DNA from 2 places in the Thermaerobacter litoralis genome. Region 1 is predicted to be linked to the other one. Evidence: riboswitches for the same ligand, from Rfam matches in the RefSeq annotation. Region 1 holds a riboswitch; the other holds the start of a gene.
The links. A riboswitch is a leader RNA that binds a small molecule or an ion and turns the genes downstream of it on or off. The one in region 1 is predicted to bind thiamine pyrophosphate.
Positions count from the first base shown of each region.

Region 2: it holds a riboswitch for thiamine pyrophosphate, as region 1 does, so the genes downstream of both, ACYQ02_RS05450 (ECF transporter S component) here and thiD (bifunctional hydroxymethylpyrimidine kinase/phosphomethylpyrimidine kinase) in region 1, are expected to answer to the same signal.

Region 1 is NZ_BAAIES010000009.1:291,749-305,950, forward strand. It holds gene ACYQ02_RS08350 (metal ABC transporter solute-binding protein, Zn/Mn family) at 1-1,047, opposite strand, end outside; gene ACYQ02_RS08355 (metal ABC transporter permease) at 1,044-2,939, opposite strand; gene ACYQ02_RS08360 (metal ABC transporter ATP-binding protein) at 2,936-3,706, opposite strand; gene ACYQ02_RS08365 (hypothetical protein) at 4,025-4,762, opposite strand; gene ACYQ02_RS08370 (Mur ligase family protein) at 4,976-6,808, opposite strand; gene ACYQ02_RS08375 (LysO family transporter) at 6,894-8,276, opposite strand; gene ACYQ02_RS08380 (hypothetical protein) at 8,273-8,665, opposite strand; TPP riboswitch at 8,728-8,837, shown strand; gene thiD (bifunctional hydroxymethylpyrimidine kinase/phosphomethylpyrimidine kinase) at 8,973-10,007, shown strand; gene thiW (energy coupling factor transporter S component ThiW) at 10,004-10,579, shown strand; gene thiM (hydroxyethylthiazole kinase) at 10,972-11,868, shown strand; gene thiE (thiamine phosphate synthase) at 11,898-12,620, shown strand; gene ACYQ02_RS08405 (MFS transporter) at 12,834-14,202, shown strand, end outside.
Region 2 is NZ_BAAIES010000008.1:13,148-27,349, reverse strand. It holds gene ACYQ02_RS05465 (phosphotransferase family protein) at 1-1,106, opposite strand, end outside; gene ACYQ02_RS05460 (acyl-CoA dehydrogenase family protein) at 1,103-2,371, opposite strand; gene ACYQ02_RS05455 (SDR family oxidoreductase) at 2,548-3,324, shown strand; TPP riboswitch at 3,619-3,738, shown strand; gene ACYQ02_RS05450 (ECF transporter S component) at 3,979-4,575, shown strand; gene ACYQ02_RS05445 (ATP-binding cassette domain-containing protein) at 4,577-7,333, shown strand; gene ACYQ02_RS05440 (TenA family protein) at 7,507-8,187, shown strand; gene ACYQ02_RS05435 (metallophosphoesterase) at 8,245-9,357, opposite strand; gene ACYQ02_RS05430 (methylated-DNA--[protein]-cysteine S-methyltransferase) at 9,354-9,863, opposite strand; gene ACYQ02_RS05425 (hypothetical protein) at 10,352-10,690, shown strand; gene ACYQ02_RS05420 (TIGR00725 family protein) at 10,790-11,455, opposite strand; gene ACYQ02_RS05415 (ABC transporter ATP-binding protein) at 11,459-13,621, opposite strand; gene ACYQ02_RS05410 (ABC transporter ATP-binding protein) at 13,683-14,202, opposite strand, start outside.

The DNA.
Region 1 (14,202 bases):
GATGGGCACGCCCGCCTGGGCGGCCAGTTCCTCCATGAGCTTGGGATTGATGGTCGACTCCACGAAGGCCGGCACGCCGTAACGCCGCAGGTGCCCCAGCAGGCGGGCCAGCTCGGCGGCCGCCGGTTCTTCCTCGGTGCTTATGCCCCACACGCTGTCCACGACCCGGACGCCGTAGCGGCGACCGAAGTAGCGGTAGGCGTCGTGGGTGGTCACCAGCAGGCGGCGATCCGGCGGGACGGCGGTCACCTGGCGGGCGATCCAGGCATCCAGCGCCCTCAGCTCTTCCTGGAGGGAGGCCGCCCGCTGCCGGTAGAACCCGGCCCCCGCCGGATCGGCAGCGCTCAGGGCCGCGCCAATGGCGTCCACGTAGCCCATGACCAGCACGGGATCCATCCAGAGGTGCGGATCGACCTTCGCCGGATCGCCCGGCCAGGGCAGCAGGACGGCGGGGGGAAGGGTTTCCGCCACCCGCACCACCAGAGGGCCGCCCGTCGGCAGGGCAGGGGCCACCGGGTCCGGGGATGCCGCCCGCGGGGCACCGGGCCAGGCCGCCGCGGAGCCGGGTGCCGCCGGGGGGTCCGGGGGTCCCTCTGGGTCCGGAAGCCGGGTCGCCGGTGCAGGCCCGTCAAGGCTGGGCGGGGCGGGCGGCAGGCCGGAGCCTGTAGCCGTCCCTGGCGCCGAGCCGGTGGCGGGAGCCTGGGGCATCCCCTCCAGCAGCCGCTCGGCCCACAGGTCGATCCCGTGGCCGTTGAGCAGCACCACCCGGGCCCGGGCCAGGGCCAGGGCGTCCCGCGGCACGGGCTCGTAGCTGTGGGGATCCTGGCCCGGGGCCAGCAGGCTATGGACCCGCACCCGCGGGCCGCCGATGCGGGCCGCCAGGTCGGCCAGGATGGTGGTGCTGGCCACCACCAGGGGCCGCGGGTCGCCGGGGCCCATCAGCTGGCGCCACCAGTACCGGCCGGCCGCCAGCACCGAGCCGGCGCTCAGGAGGAGCACCAGCACCACCACCAGGATCGCGGCCGGTAGGGGTTGGGAACGCCTCATGCCGGCTCCTCCTCACGCGGGCCGGGCTGCGTCAGGGTCCCGTCCGGTTCCAGGGGATGAACCCGCAGGGCTGCCGCGGCGGCGGCGTCCAGCCACTGCCCCTCGGGGCTGGAGGCCTCCCCCGGCGCTTCGCTCCGCCCCGCCCCCTGCTCCGCAGCCACCGGTGCGGGCGGCTCTGGCCGTGGGCCCCGGCGCCCGGCCGGTTCCTCCGCCGGTGGCCCCGGAACCCGAACCTGGGAGGCTTCTTCGCGGCGCACCCAGAGCCCGTCCCGGGCGCGGCCGAGCACCTCCAGGCGGGTGCCCGGCACCAGTCCCGCCCGGCGCAGCCGGCCGAGAAGGTCCGGGTCCTCGTCGTCGACCCGGGCGACCACCGCCCGGGTCCCCGCCGGCAGCTGGTCCAGGGCCACCGGCGGCGGGCCGGGCTCCGCCGGCACCTCGCCGGCGGGGGTGGGAATGGGTGCGCCGTGGGGGTCGCGGGCGGGATGGCCCAGGGCTTCGGCCATCTCTTCCGCCAGGTGGGGCGGGGTGGCGTGCTCGAGCTCGTGGGCCACCTGGTGAACGTCTTCCCAGGCCATGCCGGCCACGTCGGTCAGGTACCGCTCCCACAGCCGGTGGGTCCGGATCAGCCGGCGGGCTTCCCGCACCCCGGCTGCGGTGAGGCGCGCACCCAGGGCCGGTCCTTGCGCCCGGGGCCCGCGGCCCTCCCGGAAGCCGGCCCCCGCAGGCTGCGGGCCGCCGCCTGCGCCGTCACCGGCCGGCTGCGGCGCCTGCGGTCCGGGGTCCCCGGCCTCGGGTTCCGGATCCCAGGCCGCCAGGCCCCGGGCCACCAGCCGGGCCAGGGCCGCCCGTACCTCCCGGCGGGTCAAGCCGGTCCAACCGGCCAGAACGTCCAGCGGCACGCCCCGCGGGGACGCGGCCGCGGCTGCAGCGGGTCCTGCCGCGGGTCCTGCCCCCCGGGCGACCGCCTCGCCGCCTTCCACCCCCAGCTCGTGCAGGGCCTTGAGAACGTCCTCGGCGGCCACCAGCCGGGCGGTCCGGCGCCGCTGCAGGAGCCGGGCCAGGAGCCCCTGCTCGGGAGCCAGCACCAGGGCCACCACGAAACCCGCCATGGCCACCAGCACCATGGCGGGTCCCGAGGCCACGTCCAGGTAGAAGGACAGGTAGAGGCCGGTCACCGCCGCCACCGTGCCCAGCACCACGGCCAGGCCGATCAGGGCCGGGAAGCGGCGCACCAGCAGGTAGGCGGTGGCCGGCGGGGTCACCAGCATGGCCAGGGCCAGCACCACCCCGACTGCCTGCAGCGCCGCCACCAGGGTCGCCGACACCAGCACCATCATCAGGTAGTGGAGGGCACGGACGGGCAGTCCCGCCACCTCCGCGGTGACGGGATCGAACGCCCACAACTGGAGCTCCTTGAAGAGGAGCGCCACCAGCCCGGCCGCCACCGCCGCCACCACGGCCATGAGCACCAGGTCGGCGCGGGAGACGCCCAGGACGTTGCCGAACAGGATGTGGAACACGTCCACGCTGCTGCGGGCGCGGCTGAGGATGGCCAGCCCCAGGGCGAAGGCGCCGAGGAAGAGCAGGCCCGTGGCGGCGTCGGACTTGAGGCGGGTGTTCCGCTCGAGAAAGCCGATGCCGGCCGCCGTCAGCAGGGCGCTGGCCAGGGCGCCGGTAAAGTAAGGCCAGCCCAGCAGGTAGGCGACGGCCACGCCCGGCAGCACGGCGTGGGAGATGGCATCGCCCAGCAGCGACCAGCGGCGCACCAGGAGGAAGCTGCCCGTCACCGCTCCGGCCACGGCCACCAGCACCCCCGCGGCCAGGGCCCGGACCATGAAGGGGTAGCGCAGCGGCTCAGCCAGTATGTCGAGCCAGCCCGGATCGCCCGTCATGCCCGCACCCCTCCCGGTACCGGCAGGACCACCCGGTCCAGGTAGGTCAGCCGGCCGCCGTAGGTCTCCCGCAGCCGCTCGGCCGTCATGACGTCCGCCGGCGGGCCGAAGGCGATGACCCGGCCGTTGATCAGTGCCACCCGGTCGTAGTGGCCGATCCCCGCAAGATCGTGGTCGACCACCAGGATGGTCTTGCCCGCGTCCCGCAGCCGGCCCAGCAGCCGCCGCACCACCTCCTGGGTGGCGGCGTCCACGCCGGCATAGGGTTCGTCCAGCAGGATCAGGTCGGCATCCTGGGCCAGGGCCCGGGCGATGAAGACCCGCTGCTGCTGCCCGCCCGAAAGGGCCGCCAGGGGGCGCCGGGCGTAGGCCGCCATGCCGACCTCCTCCAGGGCCTCCGCCACCCGGCGGCGGTCCTCCGGCCCCGGGCGCCGCAACCAGCCCAGGCGGGGCACGCGCCCCATCATCACCACGTCGGACACGGTGGCCGGGAAATCCCAGTCGATCAGCTCCCGCTGGGGCACGTAGGCGATGCGGCGCCGCTGGCGCTCCACCGGCTGGCCGAAGACCCGCACCGTGCCGGCGGCGGGCCGCACCAGCCCCAAAATCGCCTTGAACAAGGTCGACTTGCCGGCCCCGTTCGGCCCCACCAAGGCGACCAGCAAGCCCGCCGGCACCGCCAGCCGCACGCCCCGCAGGACGGGCCGGTGATCGTACGCCACATAGAGGTTGCGCACGGCCACGGCGGCCTCGCTCTCACCAGCCATGTTCCGTCCCCCCTGGGGGACCGGGCCGGTTCAGCCCGGCGCGATCCGGACGAACCGGCGCAGCCACACCCTGCTAGTTGTTAGCCAACAACATTTTTGCATAAATGCAAAACCAGGGTACAGAGCGGCGCCCCTTCCTCGGGCGGCAGTTCAGGCCCGGCGGCAGCTTCTCCACCGGGGAGGCGGAGTCCGGGCAGCGGTCCCCCTTGCAAGAGGTGGCCCGGCGGGACACAGCCCCGCGGCCTGGGCTACCATCGCCGTTCCTCGGGGCTCCATGGCCGGCGCCCGGCGCAAGAGGCTCCCTGCCCCGGGCCCGGCCTAACCCTCCGGGCGGCGGGCGCCCGGCCGGCCCGGGTGGGTGAGCCCGTTGCGGCCGGGTTCGCCCGCCGGCAACGGCCGGGCCAGGCCGCGTACCGGGTGCGGGCCTTCCTCTTCGGGAGGCCGGGCGTTGGGCCGGGGCACCTCCACCACCGCGATCTCCATCCACCGCCCGTCCATCCAGGTGTTGGCGTAGATCAGATCGGGCTGGCCGTCCGCCTCCAGCCGGGGGTAGAGGTGGAAGCGCAGCCCGGCTACGTCGGCTGCGTTGTAGAAGCCGGAATAGTACAGGATGTCCAGCACCTGCTCGGCCAGGGCCAGGGCCTCCCGCCGGTCGGGGCAGATCACGGTGCCGTCTTCGCGCAGGGTGGTTTCCATGAAGACCCGGGCCAGGTCGTCCAGGACCCGGGTGTCGTACGGGTGGTCTCGCCGCGGCCGGGAGTAGCCCTGGCGCAAGGGGCGCGGGCGAGCGGCTCGCCGATCGCCCTCCGGGGCCCCGGGCGAGCCGGACGGGCCGGCCGCTGCCGGCGTGCCGGGCGGTTCCGGCGCCCGGCCGGTACCGCCCGAGCGGGCCGGTGGCCGGGCCGGGGCAGGATGGCCAGGCCGGGCACCTCCGGGTCCGGCGCCGGGTCCGGAACCAGGTCCGGCGCTGCCGGGTCCGGTGCCGCCGGGAGCCGGGCCCTTCTCTTCCTGGGGATCGGACGGCCCGCCGGGGCCGGGCCGGTGATTGCGCTCCATGGCAGTCGCCTCGCTTGCTCTGACGGGCCGGCCACGATGGCGGGCTCGCCCGGCGATGGCCGGCTAGCGATTAATCATAGCACAGGAGCGCCCGGGCGGAGACAACGCCACCCCATCCGGCACCCGGGCGGCCGGCCCGGCCCGCCGGCCACGACCCGCCAGGACCCGCAGCCGGGTGCCCGTCGCCGCCCCTGCTGGCCGGCCGCTCAGGGATCACAGGGCGCCCCCGGGGAAGACGGCCCCTTCGGGCAGTTCCTCCGCCCGGCCGGCCCTGCCCGCGGCCGCCGGCAGTCCCTCCGGTGAGAGCCCGGGACCGGCCGGGGCCGTGGGGCCGGCCGAGACCGTGGGGCCCGCCCGCTCCAGGGGCGCCGGATGCCGCACGGACAAGGCCGGCCGCACGGGAAGAACCGGCCGGGCCAGAATCCGCTGCAGGTACAGCGCGCCCGCATCCATGCCCTGGGTCCCCAGCAGGAGCAGGAGATCGCCTTCCCCCAGCAAGGAGACCGCCGCCGCCACCGCATCCCCCAGCCGGGTGAAGGTGCCGACCTGGGGGGGCTTGAGCCCGCCCGTCTCGAGCCCGGCCAGGCACGCCTCCCACTCCGCGGGCCGCACCATATCCCGCGCCGTGGTATCCCCCGCGCTGGCGGTCACCAGCACCGCCGCCCCGAGGCGGCGGGCCTCGCAGGCCAGTTGGAGGCCGTTGGCATAGTTGATGGCCGCACCCCGCCCTCCCCGCACGGCATAGACCACCACCGCCCGCCGGTGGGGGATCCGGGCGGCCACGGCGAAGCAGGCGGCCAGGCTGTCGGGCCGCCCGGCGGTATCGTCGATGACGGTGAAGGGGCGGCGCATCAGCACCTGGGTGCGGCGCCGGGGTGCGGCAAAACCCGGCAGGGCGCGGGCGACCGTGCCCGGATCCAGGCCCAGCCACAGGGCAGCTCCCACGGCCGCCACCACGTTGAGGGCATGGTGGGGGCCCATGAGCTGAGTCTCCAGCCAGACGCCCGGCCGGGCCGGTCCCGGCCCCTCGGGAGCCACCCGAACGCCGGCGGCGGGAGGTGGCGCGACAGCCGGTACGGCCCGAAAGTGTCCGTTCCCCCCGGGACGATCCCGGCTCAGCCGCAGGGCGGGCCCCGGCGGCCAGGCCGGCGGGAGTTCCAGATGCAGCCGGTTCGTCCAGAGATCGGGACCCGCTCGGCCGGAGAGCGGCGCGGCGGGCGCGGCCACCTGCTCGGCCGCCAGCCGCAGGTGGCAGGCGCGACCGCGCCCGAACAGGACCACCGGCGCCCGGGCATAAGGGCCCAGGCGCAGGGCGGCCTCGCCCTCGTGCATCAGCACGCCGCCGCCGGGCGGGATCATGGCGACGAAACGGCCCTTGGCGGCCGCGTAGTCCTCGTAGGTGGGGTGGTACTCCAGATGTTCCAGGGGAGCCAGGTTCGTCACCACGCCCAGGTCGAAGGCCACGTCATCCACCCGCCGCTGGTCGGCACCCTGGGACGAGACCTCCATCACCGCCACCCGGCAACCGGCATCGGCCATCACCCTGAGGTACCGGTGGAGGTCCAGCGGGTCGGGGGTGGTCAGGTTGCCCGGCCAGCGGTGCCCTCCGGCGCGCACCTCCAGCGACCCGATGAGGCCGGCCGGGATTCCTGTGGCGCTCAGCAGATGGTGGAGGAGAAGGGTGGTGGTCGTCTTGCCGGTGGTCCCGGTGACACCCACCACCACCAGCCGGCGGGACGGGTGACCGTAGCGGTTGGCCGCCAGGCGGGAGAGGGCCGAGCGGGCACAGGGAACCTGAAGCCAGCTGACCCCGGGAGGCAGCGGCTGCCCCGGGGGCTGCTGGGCCACCACCACCCGGGCCCCCCGGCGCAGCGCCTCGCCGGCGAAGGCGGCGCCGTCGTGCCGGCGCCCGGGAATGGCCACGAACAGGTCGCCGGGTTCGACCCGGGCGGAGTGGGAGCGGATCTCGCCGACCCAAGGAGGCAGCGGCTCGCCGGACAGGGAAAACGACAGCCCCTGCAGCAGCGGAACGACATCCAGCGCCATGGTAATGGTTCAACCCCCCCGTTTGGGGTTCCCCGATAGGCGTATGTCGCATGCCCCGGGCAGGTGTCACGGAGGGGGGAAACGGTCAAAGGCTCGCCAGCCAGCTGATCAGGGCAGGGGCCAGCAAGGTGAGGATGAGGCCGTGGACGAAGGCCAGGGCCGTGGTGCCCGCATCCCGCGCCGCCGCGGCGATGACGGGCAGGGTGGTGTCCATGGTGGTGGCGCCTCCCGGCAGGACGGCCAGCCAGGACCGCCGGCCCGCCAGGCGCGCCAGGAAGGGCACCGCCACCACCGTCAGAAGCTCCCGCATCACGTTGGCCAGGAAGGCCAGGGCACCGGCGGCCGGTCCCCAGAGCTGGGCCACCAGCACCCCGGCCATGCTGTACCAGCCGAAGGCGGCCGCCACCGCCAGGGCCAGGGCAGGCGGCTCGCCGGTCAGCCGCCCCGCCAGCCAGCCCCCAGCCAGGCTCCCCGCCGCACCCAGCAAGGGCAACAGGAGGGCCTTGCCCCGGACGGCCCGGAGGCTCTCCCGGGTGGCCGGCCACTGCCGGCCGAACTCGTACCCGTAAAGGGCCATGAGGAGGAGCAAGGCGTACCCGGAGCCGGCGGCGGCCAGCCGCCCGGCAGCGGCCACCAGGGGGGCCGATCCTTCCGGCCCGCCGGCCACCCCTCCCGTCCCGCCGCTCGCCGGCGCCTCCACCGGCGCCTCCAGCCCGCCGGCCATGGCCGCCGCTTCTCCGGCCACCGCCGCCCCCACGCTGCCTCCCGGCAGGCCGCCCAGCCAGTGGACGAACACGGCTCCCGCCAGCCAGCCGCCGGCCACCGCCAGGACGGCTGCGGCGCTGAGGCGCAGGGCTTCGCCGGACCGGCCAGCCCCCCCGGCGGCCGTGGCCGGGTCCCCCGCGGCGGGATCGTGGCGGGCCGGGTCCGGCCGGGTCCTCGGGGCCTCCGGGCCGAGGTTTCCCCGGGGGACGGGATCCGAAGGGAGAAGGTGGGGTCCTGCCGCCCCGCCCGAGAGCGTGATCGGGCCCTGGCGGGTGCGTCCCGCCACCTCGCCGGCCCCGCCCGCGGCCCTGGATCCAAGCCGCCGGGTGATGGGGGTGGCCTGGCACCAGGCCATGCGGATACGCCGGCACCAGGCGCCGGGGGCGCGCCGGCGCCTGGTGCTGGGGGCGCCCTGCCGAAAGGCCGTACGAGCACGCCATGCGGCCCCCAGGGCCGAGCCCAGCAGTCCCGCCAGCAGCGCCCCGCCCGCCGTGGCCACGGCAAAGGCGGCAGCCCGCCCGCCCAGCCGGGCCAAACCGGACCCTACCTGGGGATCCAGGCCCAGCCGCAGGCCCATGAGAAAGAGCAGCGCCCGCAGCGTCCACCGGGATGCCGCATCCCACCAGGCTGCCGGCAGCCGGCCACCCAGGCCGCTCAGCCCCGCGGCCATGCCGGCGGCCAGGGCCACCAGGACCGCGGTCACGGCCGGCCTCGCCCCTGGGCGGGGCCCGCTCCGGCGGTTTCCCCGGCACGGGCCCCGGACCGGCGCGGTCGACCCGCCGGACCCCTGCTGGTGGCGGCCACAAGGCGGCCGGCCGCTCCGGTCGTGCCGCCGGCCCCGCCGCGGCCACCGCCGCCGGTGTCGCCGCGGGCGGCCCCACCGCGGGCGGCATCGCCGCGCCGGCCGCTTTCCAGCACGCCCATGAGCCGCGCAAACCCCAGGGCGCCCAGCAGGACGGCGCCCGCCAGCGCCGCGGTGAACCCCAGCAGCCCCGCCACCGACCCGCCCGTGCGGCGCTGCCACATGGCGGCGATCACCACAAACAGTCCCAGGGCCATCGCCCGGACCACGGGCTTCAATCGCTCGCGCAAGCTGGTTCCCCCGTTTCGCCCACCCGTTGACCTGTTCTCGTGCGGGCCGGATACTGGAGATGGTAGCACCGTGGGGGTGCTGGCGCCACGCCGGCTGAGACGAGCCAACCGGCTCGAACCCCTCGAACCTGACGTGGGTAATGCCACCGGAGGGAACGGTGCGGTCCCGCTCCAACGAAGCCTCTGGATCGCTTCCTGGCGCCTGGGCCGCGTTCGTCCCGCGGCCTTTTTCGTTGCCGGCCGCACCTTGCCCTGCCGCGGCAGCCCCCGCCAGCCCGTACCACCTGTGGGAAGGGAGCGATCCACCATGCCCACCCCTGCCGAGCCCCGTCCGGGGGCTCCCCGCCCGGATGGGCGCCCGGATGCGCCCCACCCGGGCACCCCGCCCCAGGTGCCGCCGCCCCGCGCCATGACCATCGCCGGTTCCGACAGCGGCGGCGGCGCCGGGATCCAGGCGGACCTCAAGACCTTCAACGCCCTGCGGGTCTTCGGCACCTCGGCCATCACCGCCCTGACGGCTCAGAACACCGAGGGAGTGCGGGACGTCCACCTGGTGCCCCCCGGGATGGTGGCCGCCCAGATCGATGCCGTGCTGGACGACATCGGCACCGACGCCGCCAAGACGGGCATGCTGGGCACCACCGCCATCGTGGAGGCCGTGGCGGAGCGCATCGGCTACTGGCGGGACCGGCTGGGTCCCTTCCCCCTGGTGGTCGACCCGGTGATGATCGCCAAGAGCGGGGCCCCCCTCCTGGACGAACCGGCCCGGGAGGCGGTGCGGCGGCTGCTCCTGCCCCTGGCGACGGTGATCACGCCGAACCGCCACGAGGCGGAGGAACTGGCCGGCGTCCCCATCCGGACGCTGGACGACGCCCGCCGGGCGGCCCAGGTCCTCCACGGGCTGGGGCCGGCCTGGGTGGTGGTCAAGGGCGGCCACGTGGCGGAAGATTCGGCCGACGCCGTGGACGTGGTCTACGACGGCCGCGACTGGCACCTCTTGCGGGCGCCCCGCATCGCCACCCGCTCGACCCACGGGACGGGCTGCACCTTCTCCGCCGCCATCACCGCCTACCTGGCCAGGGGGTACGGGGTGCTGGACGCCCTGCGAGCCGCCAAGATCTACATCACCGGGGCCATCCGCCATGCCCCCGCCATCGGGCGCGGCCACGGCCCGACCTGCTCCTTTTACCCCTGGGAGGCTGCGCCCGATGACCCGTTGGGTGACCCGTTGGGAGCGGCGGCCGGGGAGGGCGGCGCGCCGAACGGCGCGCCCGTGGACCAGGCCGCATCCGGGGCCGCGGGCCCTGAGGGCCGGCAGCTCGACGGAGGTGAAGAGGGATGACGGCACCTCAGCCCGGCGCGCCCCCCCACCGCACCCGGCGGCTGGTCCGGGCCGCGATGCTGATCGCCCTGGGCACCGTCCTGGCGGGCATGATCCGGGTCCCCGTCGGAGTGGCCACCGCCACGCCGGTGCAGCATGCCGTCAACGTGCTGGCCGCCGCCTGGTTCGGCCCCGCGGGCGCCGTGACCGTGGCCTTGCTCATCAGCCTGCTGCGCAACCTGCTGGGGCTGGGCACCCTGCTGGCCTTCCCGGGAAGCCTCTTCGGCGCCGCCCTGGCCGGGCTCGCCTACCGGGCCGCCCGGCGCCCCGCCGCGGCCATGGCGGGGGAGGTGGTGGGCACGGGCCTCTTGGGCGGCCTGGCCGCCTTCCCCGTGGCCCGGTGGCTGCTGGGCCAGGCCGAGGCGGCCTGGTTCTTCTACGTGGTGCCTTTTACCGTCAGCAGCCTGCTGGGCGCCCTGGTGGGCGGCCTGCTGCTGCGTTGGCTCCCCGCCCCGGCCCCGGAGGGCGACGGGGGGCCGGTTCCCGGCCCGGGCCCGGGGTCCAGCCAGAGCCCGCCCTCGTCCCGCAGGTGACCCCGCGCCTTCAGAGGGGCGGCAATCGCCCCCGCGGGGAACGCGCGGACCGGGCCGCCACCGGGGCCGTGCGCCGTGGCTCGCCCCGACCCGCGGTAGGCCGGCATGCCTCGGTTCCACCGGGGCCGTGGGTCCGTAGCTCGCCCCGGACTACGGCCGGGCGACGTGACAAGGTTCCGCCCCGCCCGGGGCTCGTGGCCCACCCTGGCCCGCCGTGGGCCGGCATGACCGGGGCGCTGCCCGGTTCGCCATGAACCCGGCGGTTCGCCCGGACCCGCGCCGGGCCGGCATGAGCCGGCTCCGCCCGGCCCCTGGACGCGCGTCTCGCCCTGGCCTGGCAGGACGATCAGGCGTTCCACAGGCATTCCAGAGGAGGGATCCCCGTGACGAACATGGGCGCTCCCCAGCCGCCGGCTCCGGAAGCCTCCAACTCCTCCACCGGCCCGGCGCCCGCGAGCTGGGCGGCGGAAGCCGCCCGGGTCCTGGCCCGGATCCGCCACCGGCGACCGCTGGTCCACCACCTGACCAACTACGTGGTGATGAACTGGACGGCCAACATCACCCTGGCGCTGGGGGCATCCCCCTTGATGGCGCCGGAACCGGAGGAGTTCCCCGCCATTGCTGCGGCGGCGGAGGCCCTGGTCCTGAACATCGGCAGCCTGCGGGCAGGGGATGAAGCCGTCTTCAAGGCGGCGCAGGCGGAGGCCCTCCGCCACGGGCGCGCCGTGGTGGTCGACCCCGTGGGGGCCGGTTTCACCCCCTTGCGCACCCGGCTGGCCCTGGACCTGCTGGCCGGCGGCGCGACGGCCGTGCGCGGCAACGGCGGCGAGATCCTGGCCCTGGCCGGGGCGGGCACCGGCCGCACCCGGGGCGTGGACAGCGGCGCGGTGGAGGAAGGGGAGGTGCTGGAGGCAGCCCAGGCGCTGGCCCGGCGTTACCGCTGCGTGGTGGTGGCCAGCGGACCGGTGGACCTGGTCACCGACGGCCGCCAGGCCTGGCGGGTGGCCAACGGCCACCCCTGGCTGGCGGCGGTGACCGGCGGCGGGTGCGGGGCGACCACCGCGGTAGCGGTGTTCCTGGCGGGCTCGGAGACCCCTCTCAAGGATGCCACCCTGGCCATGGCCGTCTACGGCCTGGCCGCCCAGCGGGCGGCGGAGCGCACCTCGGGGCCGGGCTCGTTCCAGGCGGCCTTCCTGGACGAGCTGTACCGGCTGGGGGCGGGGGGCACAGGGGATGCCGAAGGGCTTTCCATTCTCCCGGGGCCGCCACACGGATCCCGGGAACGGTGAACCGCGCGGAGACGGCGGGAGGTGATCCCATGACGGAGGGTTCAAGGAACGGTAAGGACGGGTCTGGCCGGGGCGGCGCCCGCCTCCCGTTGCCCGCGGGCATCCCTGCCGGGGGTGCGGATCCCGCCCGCCCCGCAACCGGCCTGCTCAAGGTCTACTTCATCTACGACCTGGGCCTTGTGGGCACCGCCGACCCGGCCCCTCTGCTGGAGCCGGTGCTGGCGGCCGGGGTCCGGGCGGTGCAGTTCCGGGCCAAGGCGGCGGCCGACCGGGTGGCCTACGAACTGGCCGAGGCCGCCCGCCGGATCACGGCCCGCTACGGCGCCCTGCTGGTGGTCAACGACCGGCTGGACCTGGCGCTGGCGGTGGGTGCCGACGGCCTGCACGTGGGACAGGACGACCTGCCGGCGGAGGTGGTGCGCCGGCTCTGGCCCGAAGGCCTGCTGGGCGTTTCCGTCCGGAGCCCCGAGGAGGCGCGGGCGGCCGAGGCCGCCGGGGCGGACTACGTGGGCGCCGGGGCGCTCCGTTCCACCTCCACCAAGGACGATGCCCGCGTCATCGGCCTGAAGGGGTTGAAGGCGGTGGTGGCCGCCACCCGCCTGCCCGTGGTGGCCATCGGCGGCATCACCCTGGATGACCTCCCGGCCCTGCGCGGGGCCGGCCTGGCCGGGGTCGCCGTCGCCTCGGCCATCGCCCGGGCGGCCGACCCGGGCGGAGCGGCGGCCGCCTTCGTGCAGCGGTGGGACCGGTGAGTGCACCGCAGGTGCATGACGCCGTCCCCTTTTCTACGGCACGGCACCGGCTCCGGCCCGTCGTGCTACACTCCCTTTGTAGTGCTTGCCCGTCTGCTTGCCCGGCCGCGTGGTCCCGCCGGCCGCGGCCCGACCGGACTCGGCCCAGCCGGCGGCGGCCACGGTCGAAAGGGGGGCCGGGCAAGCCAGCCCGACGACAGGAGTTGACCTGCCGTGTCCCACCGCCAGCCAAGCGGCCGGCGAAGCGCCGGTGCGGCCTCGGGCGCCGGTTCGTCCCGGCCGAACGCCGCCGGGGGCGGCCTGCCAGAGCCCGGTCATGGGGCCCAATCCGGTAGCGGCGGCCAGCCGAAGGCTCCGACCGGACCCACCCAGCCGGCGGGTCCCGGCACTGCCCGCGGCTCCTCCACGTCCGCCCGGTCCTCGACTCCCGCCGGTGCCGCCGGCCGCGAAGGCGTCGCCGATCCCCAGGGACAGCGCGTCCTGGGCGTCCTGCTGCTCGGCGTGTTCCTGGGGGCGCTGGACATCGCCATCGTCGGCCCGGCCCTGAGCGCCATCGGCCGGGACTTCGCCGTCAGCGAGCGGCAGCTCAGCTGGGTCTTCACCATCTACGTGCTGTGCAATCTGGTGGGGAATCCGCTGATGGCCCGGCTCTCCGACCTGCGGGGACGCCGGCCGGTCTACATGCTGGATGTGGCGCTCTTCGGCCTGGGTTCGGTGGTGGTGGCCGCCGCGCCCTCCTTCCCCGTCCTCCTGGCCGGGCGGGCGATCCAGGGTCTCGCCTCGGGCGGCATCTTCCCGGTGGCCAGCGCCACCATCGGCGAGACCTTCCCGCCGGAGCGCCGCGGCCGTGCCCTGGGCATGACGGGCGCCATGTTCGGCCTCGCCTTCCTGCTGGGGCCCGTGATCGGCGGCGTGCTGCTGCCCTTCGGCTGGCAGTGGCTGTTTCTGATCAACGTGCCCCTGGCCGCCCTGGTGCTGGCCTGGAGCCGGCGGGTCCTGCCGGCGCCGCGGCCGGCGGCTCGCACAGCCTTCGACTTCCCCGGCATGGTCCTGCTGGGGTCGGGCCTGGTGGCCCTGGCCCTGGCCATCAACCGCATCGACAGCCAGGCGGTGCTGGCCAGCCTGGCCTCGGCCCAGGTCTGGCCCCTGCTGGCGGCCGGGCTGGTGCTGCTGGTGGCCTTCCAGCGGGTCGAGGCCGCTTCGCCCGCGCCGCTGATCGACCCTGGGCTGCTGGCCAACCGCCAGCTGGCGGTGGCCAACGCCCTTTCCGGCCTGAGCGGCCTGCTCCAGGCGGGGCTGGTCTTCGTCCCCTCCCTGGCCGTGGCCGCCTTCGGGGTCGAACCCTCCACCGCTGCGTACCTGCTCGGGCCGGCGGTGCTGGCCAGTGCCGTAGGGGCGCCGCTGGTGGGCCGCCTGCTGGACCAGGCGGGCTCCCGGGTGGTCCTCACGGTCGGAACGGCCGTGCTGGCCGCCGGGCTCTTGCTGATCCCCGCGGTCACCCGCAGCATGGGCCTCTTCGTGGCGGACGGCGTCGTGGTGGGCCTCGGCCTGGCCAGCCTGACGGGCGCACCCCTGCGGTATG
Region 2 (14,202 bases), on a different contig from region 1:
AACTCCCCCCGGCGCAGGAACCCCGGATGGACCGTCACCGTGGGCAACCCGTTCCGCAGCACCTCCGGATCGTCGGGATGGACCCAGTAGCTCAGGCTGACGCCCAGGTCGAACAGGGGATCGCCCACGGTGGCCATCTCCCAGTCCAGCACGGCCACCACCCGGTCCAGATCCGGGGAGAGGATCATGTTGTTGAGCTTGAAGTCGTTGTGGATGAGGGCGGCGCCGGCCGGCGCGGGCACCCGCTCCTCCAACCAGGCCAGCAGGGGATCCAGGACGGGGATCGGCTCCGTCTCGACCCGCCGCCAGCGGCCGGCCCACCCCTCCAGCTGGCGCCGGACGAACCCCTCCGGCCGGCCCAGCTGGCCCAGCCCCGCCTGCCGGTAGTCGACGGCGTGGAGGTCCGCCAGGGTATCGACGACCCGCTCCCCGATGCGGCGGCAGGTGGCCGGCGGCGGCACCCGGTCCCCCGGGAAGCTGCGGTCGACCACCACCCCCGGCCGGTATTCCATCACGTAGAAGGGGGCTCCCAGGACCGACGGGTCGGCGCAGACGGCCAGGGGCCGGGGCGCCAGGGGGAAGACCGGGTGCAGGTGGCGCAGGATGGTGGCCTCCCGCACCATGTCGTGGGCCCGGGGCGGCAGGGGGCCGAAGGGAGGCCGGCGCAGGACGGCCTGCCAGTCCCCCGCCCGCAGCCAGTAGGTCAGGTTGGAAGCCCCGGCCGGAAACTGGCGCACCTCCAGGGGCGGCCCGGGAAAACCGGGCACCTCCCGGGCCAGGAACCGGCTGACCGCGTCCAGGTCGAGCTCCTCCCCCGGACGGACGGGGACGGTCTCGGGGGGCACCCCGGTTTCCATTGCGCCGGACGTTCCGGCGGTGGAACCGGCCCCGGCCGGGCGGCGTGCCTGGGGATCGGGGACCGGCCCGGGGCCCGCCGCCCCGTACGGGTCGGAAACCGGCGCCGGCCCGCCGGCCAGGGCCTCCGGCCCGGGGGCCGTCTCCGCGCCGGGGGCCGTCTCCGCGCCGGGGGCCGTCTCCGGGACAGGGACCGGCTCCTGGCGCCGTCCCGGCCCCAGGCCCGGGGCCGGTTCGTCCGCCCACCTCATGCCGGCCCGCCCTCCGGACCGGTGCCGGGGCCGCCCGTGCCGCCGGTGCCGGCGCCGGTTCCCGTTGCGGCGGGCACCGGGGCGAACTCCTTGAAGATCCGCTTGGCGACCACCACCCGGTGGACCTCGTCGGGCCCGTCGTAGATGCGGGCGGCCCGCGCCTCCCGGTAGAACAACTCCAGGGGCGTATCCTTCGAGTACCCCAGGGCCCCGTGGACCTGCAGGGCCCGGTCGACCACGCGATGGAGCACGTTGGCCCCGAAGAACTTGATCAGGGAGATCTCCTTGCGGGCGTCGAGGCCCTGGTCCAGCCGCCATGCGGCGTAGAGGGTGAGCAGCCGCGCCGCCTGGATCTCGGCATAGGAGTCGGCCACGAAGTTCTGGATCGTCTGGAACTCCGTCAGCCTTTGGCCGCGGGTCTCCCGGGTCAGCGCCCGCTGGACCATCATCTCGAAGCTGCGGTTCATCACGCCGATCCAGCGCATGGCGTGGGTGATGCGCCCGGGGCCCAGGCGGGCCTGGGCGATCCGGAACCCCTCGCCCACGGGGCCCAGGGTGTTCTCCACCGGCACGCGGCAGTCCTCGAGGACGATCTCGTCGTGGGTTCCCAGCCCGCCGCCGTCGTCCATCACGGGCACGTGGCGGACGATGCGGAAGCCGGGCGTGTCGGTGGGGACGATGATCATGGTCGCCCGCCGGTGGGGCGGCGCCTCCGGGTCGGTGACCGCCATGACGATGGCGAAGGCGGAGCGGGCTGCGTTGGTGATGAACCACTTGTGCCCGTTGATGACCCAGTGGTCGCCGTCCCGCACGGCCCGGGTGCGCAGGGTCGTGGGGTCGGACCCCGACACCTCCGGCTCCGTCATGGCGAAGCAGCTGTAGACCTCGCCCGCCAGGTTGGGCTTGAGGAACCGCTCCTTCTGTTCCGGCGTGCCGAACATCCAGAGGATCTCCTGGTTGCCCGTGTCCGGGGCGCTGGTCCCGAAGGCCCGGGGCGCCAGGGGGCTGCGGCCGAGGATCTCGTTCATCAGCGCCAGGGTGACCATGCCCATGCCCAGGCCCCCGGCCTCCCGCGGCATGTGGGGCGCCCAGAGGCCGGCGTCCTTGACCGCCTGCTGGATCGCCTTCAGCCGTTCCTCCGGCAGGGTGCCGGTGCGGAAGAACTCGGCCTCGGCCGGGTAGACGTAGGCGTCCATGAGGGCGCGGGTGCGTTCGAGGACGGCCTCTTGCTCCGGAGTGGGGCGGAAGTCGTACACGGGGATCACCTCGGTGATCGCTTCCCGCCGCGGAAGACCGGCTGGTCGTCGGGATCCGCCGGCGCAGGGCCCGGGCGGTAGGAGTTGGCTTCGGCGCCGAGAAGGGAATACCTGCATGCTCGCCGGGACGGGCCGGTCCCGCCGGCGGCCGGTAGGAGGGGCATGGGAAGGAGGCGCCCTGCGGAATGAGCATCCTCGACCGCTTTCGTCTCGACGGCAAGGTGGCCCTCGTGACCGGCGGCAGCCGGGGCCTGGGGTTCCAGATCGCCCAGGGGCTGGGTGAGGCGGGGGCCGCGGTGGCCATCACCGCCCGCAAGGAGGAGGGCCTGCGGGAGGCGGAGGAGCGGCTGCGCAGCCAGGGCATCCGCTGCCTGGCCGTCCCCTGCGACGTCACCGACTACGACCAGGTGGCCGCCACGGTGCGGCGGGTGGTGGACGCCTTCGGCGGCCTGGACATCCTGGTCAACAACGCCGGCGCCACCTGGGGCGCCCCCTTCTTCGAGATCCCGCTGGAGGCCTGGGACAAGGTCATCCGGACGAACCTGCACGGGACCTTCTACATGAGCCGGGAGGCGGCCCGGGTGATGGTCGACCAGGGCCGCGGCGGCCGGATCATCAACGTCGCCTCGGTGGCGGGCCTGCGGGGGAGCGACCCGCGGGTGATGCAGACCCTGCCCTACAACACCTCCAAGGCCGGGGTGATCAACTTCACCCGGGACCTGGCGGCCAAGCTGGCCGAATACGGCATCACGGTGAACTGCATCGCGCCCGGATTCTTCCCGACGAAGATGACCCGGGGCATCCTGTCCCAGTATGGTCCCCTGATCGAGCAGACGGTGCCGCTGCGGCGGCTGGGGGGCGAGCGGGACCTGCAGGGGGCGGTGCTGCTCTTCGCCTCGGAGGCCGGTTCGTACATCACCGGTCAGGTGCTGGCCATCGACGGCGGCATGACGGCCACCTGACCCCGGCCGGGCGGGGGACTGGGCCGGCGGCGGGCGCGCCACGGCCTCCGCACCCCGGCTGCCGCGGGGCGCCCGAGGCGATCCGGCCCGGGCGTGAGGGGGTGCGGGGGCGTGGCCGGGCTACCACGGGCGGCGACGGGTTCGGCAGCGGCCTTGATGACTTGATGAGGGCGCCGCCGGGCTTGCCGGGAACGGCCTTGTTGGGGCGGCGCCGGATCGCCGGTGACGGCGCCCGAGGGGCGTTGACGGGGCCGGTGGTGCCGGCCTATGATCGGGGTGCACAATCCATCGGGAAGTCGGTACCGGGGGTGCCCGCTTGGGCTGAGAAGCGCCGCCCGCCCCAAGGCGGCCCGGCGCTACCCTTCGGACTCGATCCGGGTCATACCGGCGTGAGGAAGGTACCGCATGGCCGCCTGTGGGCGGCGTGACGCGACCCACCTCCGACCGGAGGTGGGTCTCTTTCCTCAGCCCGATCGCCGTTTACCCAGGGTGGGGTGGATCGACGGCGTGGTCCGCGATGACGGCGCGGCCTCCCAGGAGGCCGGCCCGCAGCGGCCGCGGCCACCGGTCGGCCAGCCCCCAGGCGACGGCCAGGGCGTCCGCCGGCCCCGCGAGCCCCCCGGTTCCGCCCGGAACCACAAGGGGGGCCTTGGGATGGCCGGTTCGTCCCGCGGGTTGCAGTTCCGCGAGATCGTCATCCTCACCTTCATCGCAGCCGTGTGCTCGGTGGTCTTCATCAACGCCTGGACCCTGTGGTCCCTGGCCCAGGCGGTCCATCCCGTGCTGGCCGAGACGACCTACGGCATCTGGTTCGTCGCCGCCACCGTCGCCGCCTACATCATCCAGAAGCCGGGGGTGGCCTTCGTCGCCGAGCTGGCCGCGGCCGCCGGGGAACTGGTGCTGGGCAGCCCGGACGTGTTTTGGGTGCTGCTCTACGGCGGGCTGCAAGGTCTGGGCGCCGAGGCCGCCTTCGCCCTGCTGCGCTACCGCCGGTTCGACCTGCCGGTGCTGGCCTTGTCCGGCCTCCTGGCGGCGGTGGCCAGCATCCCGCTGGATTACATCAACGGTTACTTCGCGGAAATGCAGGCGGGGGTGCTGGCGGCGGCAGTCGCCGTGCGGCTCGTGAGCGGCGCCGTGGTGGCCGGTGTCTTCGGCAAGGTGCTGGTCGACGGCCTGGCGCGGACCGGGGTCCTGAACGGCTTTGCCGTGGTGCGCAACCGGCAGGACCGGGCGGCGGGGCTGGCGGGCTGAGATGGGGTGGAACCGGCCGGAACCCGGGGGTGCCGCCTGCGGGCCCGCCGCCGGTCCGGCGGCCGGGGGCGCCCCCGGTGGAACGGGCCCTGGAACCCGGGCTTCCGCCGTGGCGTCCCCGGCGGCGTCCCCGGTGGCGTCCTGCCACCGGCTGACCGTCCGCTATCCGGGACGGTCCAAGCCCGCCCTGCAGGATCTCACCTTAACCCTCGCCGCCGGCCAGCGGGTGCTGCTGCTCGGCCCCAGCGGGTCGGGCAAGAGCACCCTGGCCCTGGCCCTGGCGGGGCTGATCCCCGCGGTCGTCGAGGCACAGGTCCGGGGCGAGCTGCAGCCCGCCCGGCGGGCCGGGGTGCTGTTCCAGGACCCGGAGGCCCAGTTCTGCCTGTTCACCGTGGACGAGGAGGTGGCCTTCGGGCTGGAGAACCGCTGCGTTCCTCCGGCCGAGATGCCGCCCCGGATCGCCCGGGCCCTGGACCGGGCGGGCCTGGCCGTGCCCTTCGGCCACCCGATCCACGCCCTCTCAGGCGGCCAGAAACAGCGGCTGGCCCTGGCCGGCGTCCTGGTCCTGGAGCCGGACGTGTTGATCCTGGACGAGCCCACGGCCCAGCTGGACTCGGCCGGCCGGGCCCTGGTGCTGGAGAACCTCTGGGCGCTGGACCGGCGGACCACCGTCCTGGTCGTCGAGCACAACCTGGACGGGGTGGTGGAGTGGGTGGACCGGGTCGTCGTGCTGGGTCCCGACGGCCGGCTGCTGGCCGACGGGACGCCCCAGCAGGTCTTCACCTCCTTCCGCCAGGTGCTGGAGCGCGATGGGATCTGGCGGCCGCGGCGGTGGGGGCCCTTCTGGGCGCCCGTGCTGCGGGAGGCCCGGGACCGCTGGCCCGGGGAGACGGCGGCCTCCCCCGGCGGGACGGGCCGGGCCCCCGCTGGGGCTGCGGCCCGGCCGCAGGCGCCTGGGACGGGGGGTGAGGCCCCGGCGGATCGGCCGGCGGCGCCCGCCCCCCGGCCGGATCCTCCCGGGGATCCCGGCGAGGGGCCCCGGACCGACGCGGGCACCGACCCCGCGCCCCTGGTGCGCCTGGAGTCGGTCACGGCCACCCGGGGGGCGCGGGTCGTGTGGTCCGGCGTCACCCTCAGCCTGGGGGCCGGCGAATGGGTGGCCGTCCTGGGCGGCAACGGCACCGGCAAGTCGACCTTCCTCCAGGTGGCGGCGGGCCTGCACCCGCCCGCGGCGGGCCGGGTGGTCCACGCGCCCGCCCTGGCGGGGCGCCGGGGCGGCCCGGCCCAGGCCGGCTTCGTCTTCCAGAATCCCGAGCACCAGTTCGTCACCGACACGGTCTACGACGAGATCGCCCTGGCCGGCCGGCTGGCGGGATGGCCCGAGGAGGTCCTCCGGCCCCGGGTCGACCAGCTGATCCGGCGCTTCGGCCTGGAGGGTCTCGAGCAGGTCCACCCCTACACCCTCTCCCAGGGGCAGAAGCGCCGCCTCAGCGTGGCCAGCGTGCTGGTGGTCCCCCGGCCGATCCTCTTCCTCGACGAACCCACCTTCGGCCAGGACGCCCGGACGGCGGCGGCCCTGGTGGCCGAGTTGGCCGCCCTGCACCGGCAGGGGACGACCCTGGTCATGGCCACCCACGATCTGGAGCTGGCGGCGGCCGCGGCCACCCGGGTGCTGGTCTTTGGCCAGGGGCGGTTGCTCTATGACGGCCCGCCCGAACCCCTGTGGGACGAACCCGGCTTGCTGGAGGCCGCGGGCCTGGCCGCCGCTCCCGGGGCGCCGTGGGGTGCCCGGTCCCCCAATGGCCGGCTCCGGGGTCCCGCAGGGGCCGGCGCCGGCGGCCCGGTGGATGGGGTGGCGGCCCGTGGGGAAGGGGGCGCTCGGGGGCGAGGGGCCGGGGAGCCCGGAGGGGGCGGGGCCGGCGGCGCCGTGGGAGCGGCGGTGGGGTCCGGGGTGGCGGGCGCGGGACCGGCCTCGGGCCCAAGGCCCCAGGAGGGAGCAGGGCGGCCGCAGCCCGTTCCGTGGGCCTGCCGCGTCCACCCCGCGTGGAAGCTGGCCGTCCACCTGGCCCTGGCCGCCGTGATCCTGGCCACCGGCGACCCGAGGATGCTGGCGGCCTTGCTGGCTGTGCCGGTGCTGGTCGGCGGGCTCTTGGGCGGGATCGGGCTGCGCCGGTGGCTGGTGGCCCTGGCCCCCTTCGTCCTGGTGGCGGGAACCCGCCTCTGGACCCTGGGCGCCTTCGGCCGGGGCGAGCAGGTGGTGGGCCAGATCCTCTGGTACCGGTTCACCGCCGAAGGGCTGGAGAGCGGGCTGGTGGTCGGCCTGCGGCTCCTCGGCCTGGGGGCCCTGGGCGTGCTCTATGCGGGGACCACGGGGTTGGCCGACCTGGTCCTCGGGCTGATGCAGCAGTGGCGGCTCAGCCCCCGGTGGGCCTACGGCCTGCTGGCTGCCCTGCGCTTCGTCCCCCTGTTCCAGGAGGAACTGGAACGGGTGCGGCAGGCCTACCGGGTACGGGGTTTGACGGGGCGGGGGCCCCTGGGGCGGCTGCGGGCGGTGTACCGTTACAGCCTGGCGCTGCTGGTCCACGCCATCCGGACGGCGGAGGTGGTGGCCGTGGCCCTGCAGGCCCGGGGGTTCGACGGCTCCCGGCGGCGGACCTACTACCGCACCCTGCCGGCCGGATGGCGGGAGGTGGCCTACGCCGTCCTCCTGCTGGCGGCCAGCGGGCTTGCCCTCTGGCTGGCCGGGCGGCTGGCGTAAGCCGGCACGGACCGGTCGCCGCGGGGGACCCGCGGGCTTCGAGACGGCCCGCCGCCCCGCCCTGCCCCCTCGCCCCCCCCCCCGCGGCGGGGCGACCTCTGCACCGGTTCACCGGCGGGCGATCCCGGCGGCGCGCCCGGGTGGCCAGTATGCCAAGCAGGGAGGGACGCCATGTGGCGAGGTTGGATCCCGTGGAGCCGGAAGGCCTGGCCGGCCGGCTCTGGCAGCAGAACCTGGACCTGGCCCGCCGCTGCCTGGAGCACCCCTTCGTCCAGGGGATCGGCCGGGGCGACCTGCCGCGGTCGCGCTTTGCCTGGTACGTGGGCCAGGACGCCGCCTTCCTGGAGGCCTTCGCCCGGGCCTACGCCCTGGCCCTGGCCAAGGCGCCCGATCTCGAGGCCATGACCGCCCTGCAGGAGCTCCTGCAGGGCGTCCTGGACGAGCTCCGCCTGCACCGGGCCTATGCCGCCCGCTGGGGGGTGGACCTGCGGCCCGAACCGTCCCTGGCGACCCGGGCCTACACCGGGTTCGTCCTGGAGGTGGCGTGGTCCCGGCCGGTGGGCCTCATCGCCGCCGCCATGACGCCCTGCATGCGGCTGTACGCCTTCCTCGGGCAGTCCCTGGGCTCCGGCCAGCGGCCCGACAACCCCTACCGGGATTGGATCGCCACCTACGCCAGCCCGGATTTCGCGGCCCTGGCCGCCCGCCTGGAGAACCTCCTCAACCGGTGGAACGCCGGCGCCAGCGCCCTCCAGCCGCCAGCGGAGGTGGCCGCCGTCTACCGGACCGCCATGGCGCTGGAGCTGGCCTTCTTCGAGGCGGCCTGGCGGTCGGGGGACGGTCCGGGGGCCTGACCCGGGCCACCGCGGCGCGGCGGGGAACAGGTCGGGGGATCCCAGTTCATCGCGAGGTCAGGGCAGGACCAGCTCCAGTAGGACGACCTCGGGCCGGCAGAGGAGCCGGATCCACGGGCGGGGGGTGCCGAGTCCCGTGTTGATGTACCACCAGGTGCCTGCGACGGGGAACCAGCCCCGATCGTAGGTGGGGAACCACCCCTGGCCGGGGATCCACAGCGCCCCCACCAGGGGGAGGCGGACCTGGCCGCCGTGGGTGTGACCGGCCAGGGCCAGGGCGACGCCGCGGCGGGCGGCCTCCTGGCGGATGCCGTCCGCCGGGGCATGGGCCAGGAGGACCACCGGGAGGCCCGGCGGCGCCCCGGCCAGGGCGGCGCCCAGATCGTGCCGGCCGGTGTGGGGGTCGTCGACGCCGGCCAGGAAAATGGCGGCCGCCCCAGAGCCCACTTGCACGCCCCGGTTGACCAGGACCTGGACCCCTGCCGCCTCCAGATCCCGCCGCAGCCCGTACCAGCCGTAGAGGTGGTCGTGGTTGCCCGGGACCAGGTAGACCGGCCAGCGCCGGGCCAGCCGCCGCAAGAGCGCCACCCCCCGCCCGGCGGGCAGCCCCTTGCCCTCCGCCAGATCGCCGGTGAAGACCACGGCGTCCGGCTGCCACGCCTCGATCCACCGGATCAGGCGCCCCTCCGCGATCCGGTAGACCGGGGCATGGAGGTCCGTCAGGTGGACCAGGCGCAGCCGCGCCGGGCGGGTCCCGGGCTCCTCCCCGGCCCGGGGGGCGGGGTTCGGGGCAGCCCCGGCCGCGCCGGGGGCTGGTGCCGGCAGGGGGATCGAGACCGGCTGGCCGCCCGCCGGGCGGTCCAGGCGCAGCCGGTAGGCCCGCGCCTTCAGCCAGCGGGGTTCCACCAGGTAGCCCCAGGCCAGCGCCAGGATGAGCAGGGCCGCCACCAGCTGCAGGAAGGCGGCGAGACTCCCTGGGCTCCACCCGGCCGCGCCCAGGCCCACCGCCAGGGCCAGGCCCGTGGGCCGTGGGGCCGGGCCCAGCGGCGGGAGGAACCGGCCGGCGCGGGGGCCGGCCGCCACGCGGGCCCCGCCACCGCCGGCCGGCGCCGGCGGCCGGCCCCGCGCAGCCCAAGACGGGTGCGGGTGCCCGCGGCGCCGTCCCCTCACCCAGCCGTCCTCCCCGGGCGGCCTGGGGGCAGTGGCCAGGCCCCTTCCATGCGCAGCAGCCGCTCCTTGACGGCAGGGCCTCCGCCCGAGTAGGCGCCCAGGACCCCTCCGGTCCGCACCACCCGGTGGCAGGGGATGAGCAGGGCGATGGGATTGGCGGCGACGGCGTTGCCCACCGCCCGGGCGGCGCCCGGCCGCCCCAGGGCGCGGGCGATGGCCCCGTAGGTGCGGACGCTGCCGCGGGGGATCCGGCGGACCTGGTCGAGGACGGCCCGGGTGAAGGGGCCGAGCCTCCACACGTCCAGGTCCAGGGGGACGTCGACGGGCTCGCCCGCAAACCAGGCATTGAGCAGGGCCTGCCACTCCGCCCGCCGGCCGTCGTCCCGCACCGCCCGGCCCGCCGCGTTCGACGGGGCCGCCCTGTCTGGGGCGGGGGCGGGTTCGTCCGGTTCCCCCCGTTCCCCCGGTGCCAGCTCCAGGGCGCACAGGCCGCGCGTGGACCACACGACCCGGGCCGGGCCGACGGGGGTGGCGACCACGGTGTAGCGCAGCGGGGGATCCCCGCCGGCTCTGCCGTCCCTGCCGGCCGCCGGCGCAGGACCGGCCGCGGGCGCGGGGCCGGTGCCCTGGGGATCCGGGGCTGCCGCGGGCTCAGGGGCCGCGGCGGAATCCGGGGCCGCCGCAATCCCGCCCCCGGGCCGTTGGCGCCGGCCGTCCTGGCCGTGGCTGCCCGGGCGGCCCGCGGGGCCGTCCGGGCCTGGGCCGGCGGGCCCTTGCCCGCCGGGGTCGCCCAGCCCGCCATGGCGGCCTGGCCGGCCTGCGGGGCCGTTCCCACGGGGATGCGCCGGCCGATCGTGCCCGCCGCTGCCCCGGCCGGCTTCGCCCATCGCCCTCACCTCCGGATCCCGTTGCCTCCCCGGCGTCGCCTGCAGGAGCCGTCTTTGCCAAAAACGAACATACCTTCCTGAAGACGAGCGGGGTGGGTCACAAGGCCATGGTCGATCGCATCTTGCAACGGCTCTTCGCCCTGGGCAGTTCGGTGTACCTGCCGCCCGAGCTGGACGACGAGCCCTTCTTCCGGGCGCGCTACTACGCCGTGTACCGGTTTCTACACCGCAACGACGTCACCATCGTCCAGGACCGGGAGCGGCGCTACTTCCTGTGGGAGGGCGGGCCCGAGCTGCGGCAGGTGGGGATGGAGGAACTGGGCCGGCTGCTCTTGGCCGGGGCGATCCTGCCCATGTCCGATCCCCAGCCCCTGCCGGGCCTTTACGCCCATATGCGTCCGGTCTACAACCCCATGCGCCGCACCTTCGAATTCCGCCGCCGTTAGTACCGCCCCCGGGGCCGCCGGGCCACGTCCGAGCCGGCGGGACAGTTCCCGACGGGAAACCGCGGGGGCCGGCCCCGGCCGGGACCAACCCTTTGCGGCTCAGGCGGGGGCCACCACGTCGCCGGCCCCGCCGCCGGCCTCGCCCAGGCCCCGCCAGCGGGCCGGGCCCGGGAAGTGGCGCTGCCGGAACTGGCGGGCCAGCTGCACCGCACGGTGGGCGGCCTCTTCGGGGGTGGCGGCGAACTCCAGGGCCACCGTGCGCCGGTGGTCCAGGTAACGGCCGTCGGTCAGGACCTGCCGGATCCGGTCGGACCAGCCCCCGGTGGCGGCCAGCACCACCACGGGCCGGCCGTTGAGGTAGGCCGCCGAGAGCTCGCCCAGGGTGCCGTTGCCGCCGCCCATCATCAGCACGGCGTCGGCGCTGTGGATCAGCACCAGGCTGCGCCACTCCATCCCCAGGCCGGTGGTCAGGGGTAGCGAGAGCCACCCGTTGCCCTCCCGCGGGTCGTCGCCGGGCAGGATGCCGACCGTCAGGCCGCCCGCCTCCCAGGCGCCCTGGGATACGGCCGCCATCACGCCGTCGCGGCCGCCCGTCAGCACCACGGCCCCCAGGCGCGCCAGGGCCGCGCCCACCTCCACCGCCGCCTGGTAGAGGGCGGGGGCGATGGCGCCAGAGTCGCCGATCACCGCGACGCGCAGCGGCGGCTGGGCCGGGATGACGGGGCCGCCTCCGCCGGGACGCGGGGTCCCATGCCGGTTCTCCAACCCTCAGGCCTCCTTCCGGGTCAGCTGCTCCTGTTCACCGTACTGCAAGAGCCACAGGCGGTGGTAGAGGCCGCCCCGCGCCAGGAGCTCCTGGTGGGTGCCCACCTCCCGGATCTGTCCGCGGTGCAGCACGATGATGCGGTCGGCGTGCTGGATCGTCGAGAGCCGGTGGGCCACGATCAGCGTGGTGCGGCCCCGGGTCAGCTGGCGCAGCGCCTCCTGGATCAGCTGTTCCGTCTCCGTGTCGATGTTGGCCGTCGCCTCGTCCAGGACCAGGATGGCGGGATCGTAGGCCAGGGCCCGGGCGAAGGCCAGGAGCTGCCGCTGGCCCGCCGAGAGGGTCGAACCCCGCTCCGTCACCGGCTCGTCGTACCCCCGCGGCAGCCGGCGGATGAACTCGTCCGCCCGGGTCAGCCGGGCCGCCCGCTCCACCGCCGCGTCGGAGATGGCGGGATTCCAGAGCCGGATGTTGTCCCGGATCGTACCGGTGAACAGGAAGACGTCCTGCTGGACCACAGCGATGTGGCGCCGCAGCTCCTCCTGGGGCCACTCCCGGACGTCGATGCCGTCGATGCGCACGGCGCCCCGCTGGACGTCGTAGAACCGGCTCATCAGGCTCAGGATGGACGTCTTGCCGGCGCCGGTGTGGCCGACGAAGGCCACCGTCTCGCCGGGTTCGACCCGGAAGGAGACGTCCTTGAGCACCCACTCCTCATCCCGGTAGGCGAACCAGACCCGGTCGAACTCCACGGCGCCCCGCACGCGGGCGGGGACCCGCGGCCGCTCGGGGTCAACGATGGCCGGGGGCGTGTCCAGCACCCCGAAGATGCGCTCGGCCGAGGCCATGGCCGACTGCATGATGTTGAACTTCTCCGCCAGCTCGGTGATCGGCCGGAAGAACCGCTGGACGTACTGGATGAAGGCCACCAGGACGCCCAGTTCCAGCTGCCGGCCCAGCACCTGGGCACCGCCGTAGGCGATGACCAGCGCCAGGGCCAGGGAGGAGAGGAAATCGATCACCGGCCGGAAGACGGCGAAGATCGTCACGTGGCGCATGGTCGCCTCGAAGTACGACCGGTTGATGGCGTCGAACTCGGCGAACTGCTCCCGCTCCCGCCGGAACACCTGGATGATCCGCATGCCCGAGATGTTCTCGGACAGGAAGGCGTTGATCCGGGCCAGCCGCACCCGCATCTGGCGGTAGGCGGAGCGGGCCTGGCTGCGGAAGATGGCGGCGGCCACCACCACCAGGGGCAGCACGGCGAAGGCCGTCAGGGCCAGCCGGGCGTTGTAGGCCAGCATGATCCCCGCGATGCCCACCAGGACGAACAGGTCGCGGAAGAGGTTGACCACCACGCTGGTGTACATCTCGTTCAGGGTCTCCACGTCGTTGGTCACCCGGGTGACCAGCCGGCCGACGGGGTTGCGGTCGAAGTAGCCCAGGTGCATCCGCTGCAGGTGGCCGAACACCTGGGCCCGGATCTGGGCGACGATGCGCTGGGCCGTCCACTGCAGCAGGTAGCCCTGGGTGTAGGCCAGCACGAAGGCAGCCGCCGCCAGGGCCCGGTAGAGCCCGGCGATCCGGGCCACCGCCGCCCGCTCGGGCTGGCGGAACTGGTGGACCTCCTCGCGGCTGAGCAGCCGGGCCGGCAAGGCCCGCCCTCCGGCATCGCCTCCCGTCCCGCCGGCCGGCGGCGCCAGGACCACGGTGGCGCCGCCGGCCGTGCCCACCTGGAGCTGGGCGGGCGGCGCGGTGACCGGTTCGTCCCCCACCTGGACCAGGTAGAACCGGCCGCCGTCCACCTCCAGCACCTGGTAGCGGGCTGCCGCCCGCTGGGCCGGGGACAGGAAGCCCGCGGGCAGGCGGTCTTCCCTCAGGAAGAACCGGCCCTCGAAGGCCACCGCCTCCCGTTGCAGGCGGGCCGGCAGCTGCTCCACGACCGCCGGTTGCAGGGCGATGCGCGGCCGGTCGGCCGCCCGCAGGTGGTGGTCGATGGCCGTGCGGATCAGCAGGGGCCCGGCCAGGTCGGCCGCCGTGACCAGCAGCAGCAGGACGATGCTGACCAGGATCCAGCCCAGGTGGGGCCGGGCGTAGCCCAGCAGCCGGCGCATCAGGCGGCCGTCGTAGATCTTGCCCAGATGTTCGTCCTCGCGGTATTCCTCCATGCCCGTTGGCGCAGCTCCTCTCTCGCGGCGGCGCGGCTGCGGCGCCCGTCTCCCAAGGGGTTCACTCGGCGGCGATCTGTTCCTCCAGCCGCTGGCGGTGGTACAGGCGGTAGTACTCGCCCCGGCGGGCCAGCAGCTCCTGGTGGGTGCCGCGTTCCACCACCCGGCCGCCGTCCAGCACCAGGATCTCGTCGGCGTGCTGGACGGTGGACACCCGGTGGGAGATGAGGATGGTGGTCCGCCGGGCCATGATCTCCCGCAGGCGCTCCAGGATCCGGCTCTCCGTCTGGCTGTCCACGGCGGAGAGGCAGTCGTCCAGGATCAGGATCGGCGGGTCCTTGAGCAGGGCCCGGGCGATGCTGATCCGCTGGCGCTGGCCGCCCGAGAGGGTGACGCCCCGCTCGCCCACCGGCGTCTCGAAGCCCCGGGGGAAGCGGCGGATGTCCTCCTCCACCTGGGCGTCGCGGGCGGCGGCCTCCACGGCCTCCCGGCTCCACCGGCCCGGCGCGAAGGCGATGTTCTCGGCGATGGTCTTGGAGAAGAGGAAGTGGTCCTGGGGCACGTAGCCCACGTCCCGCCGC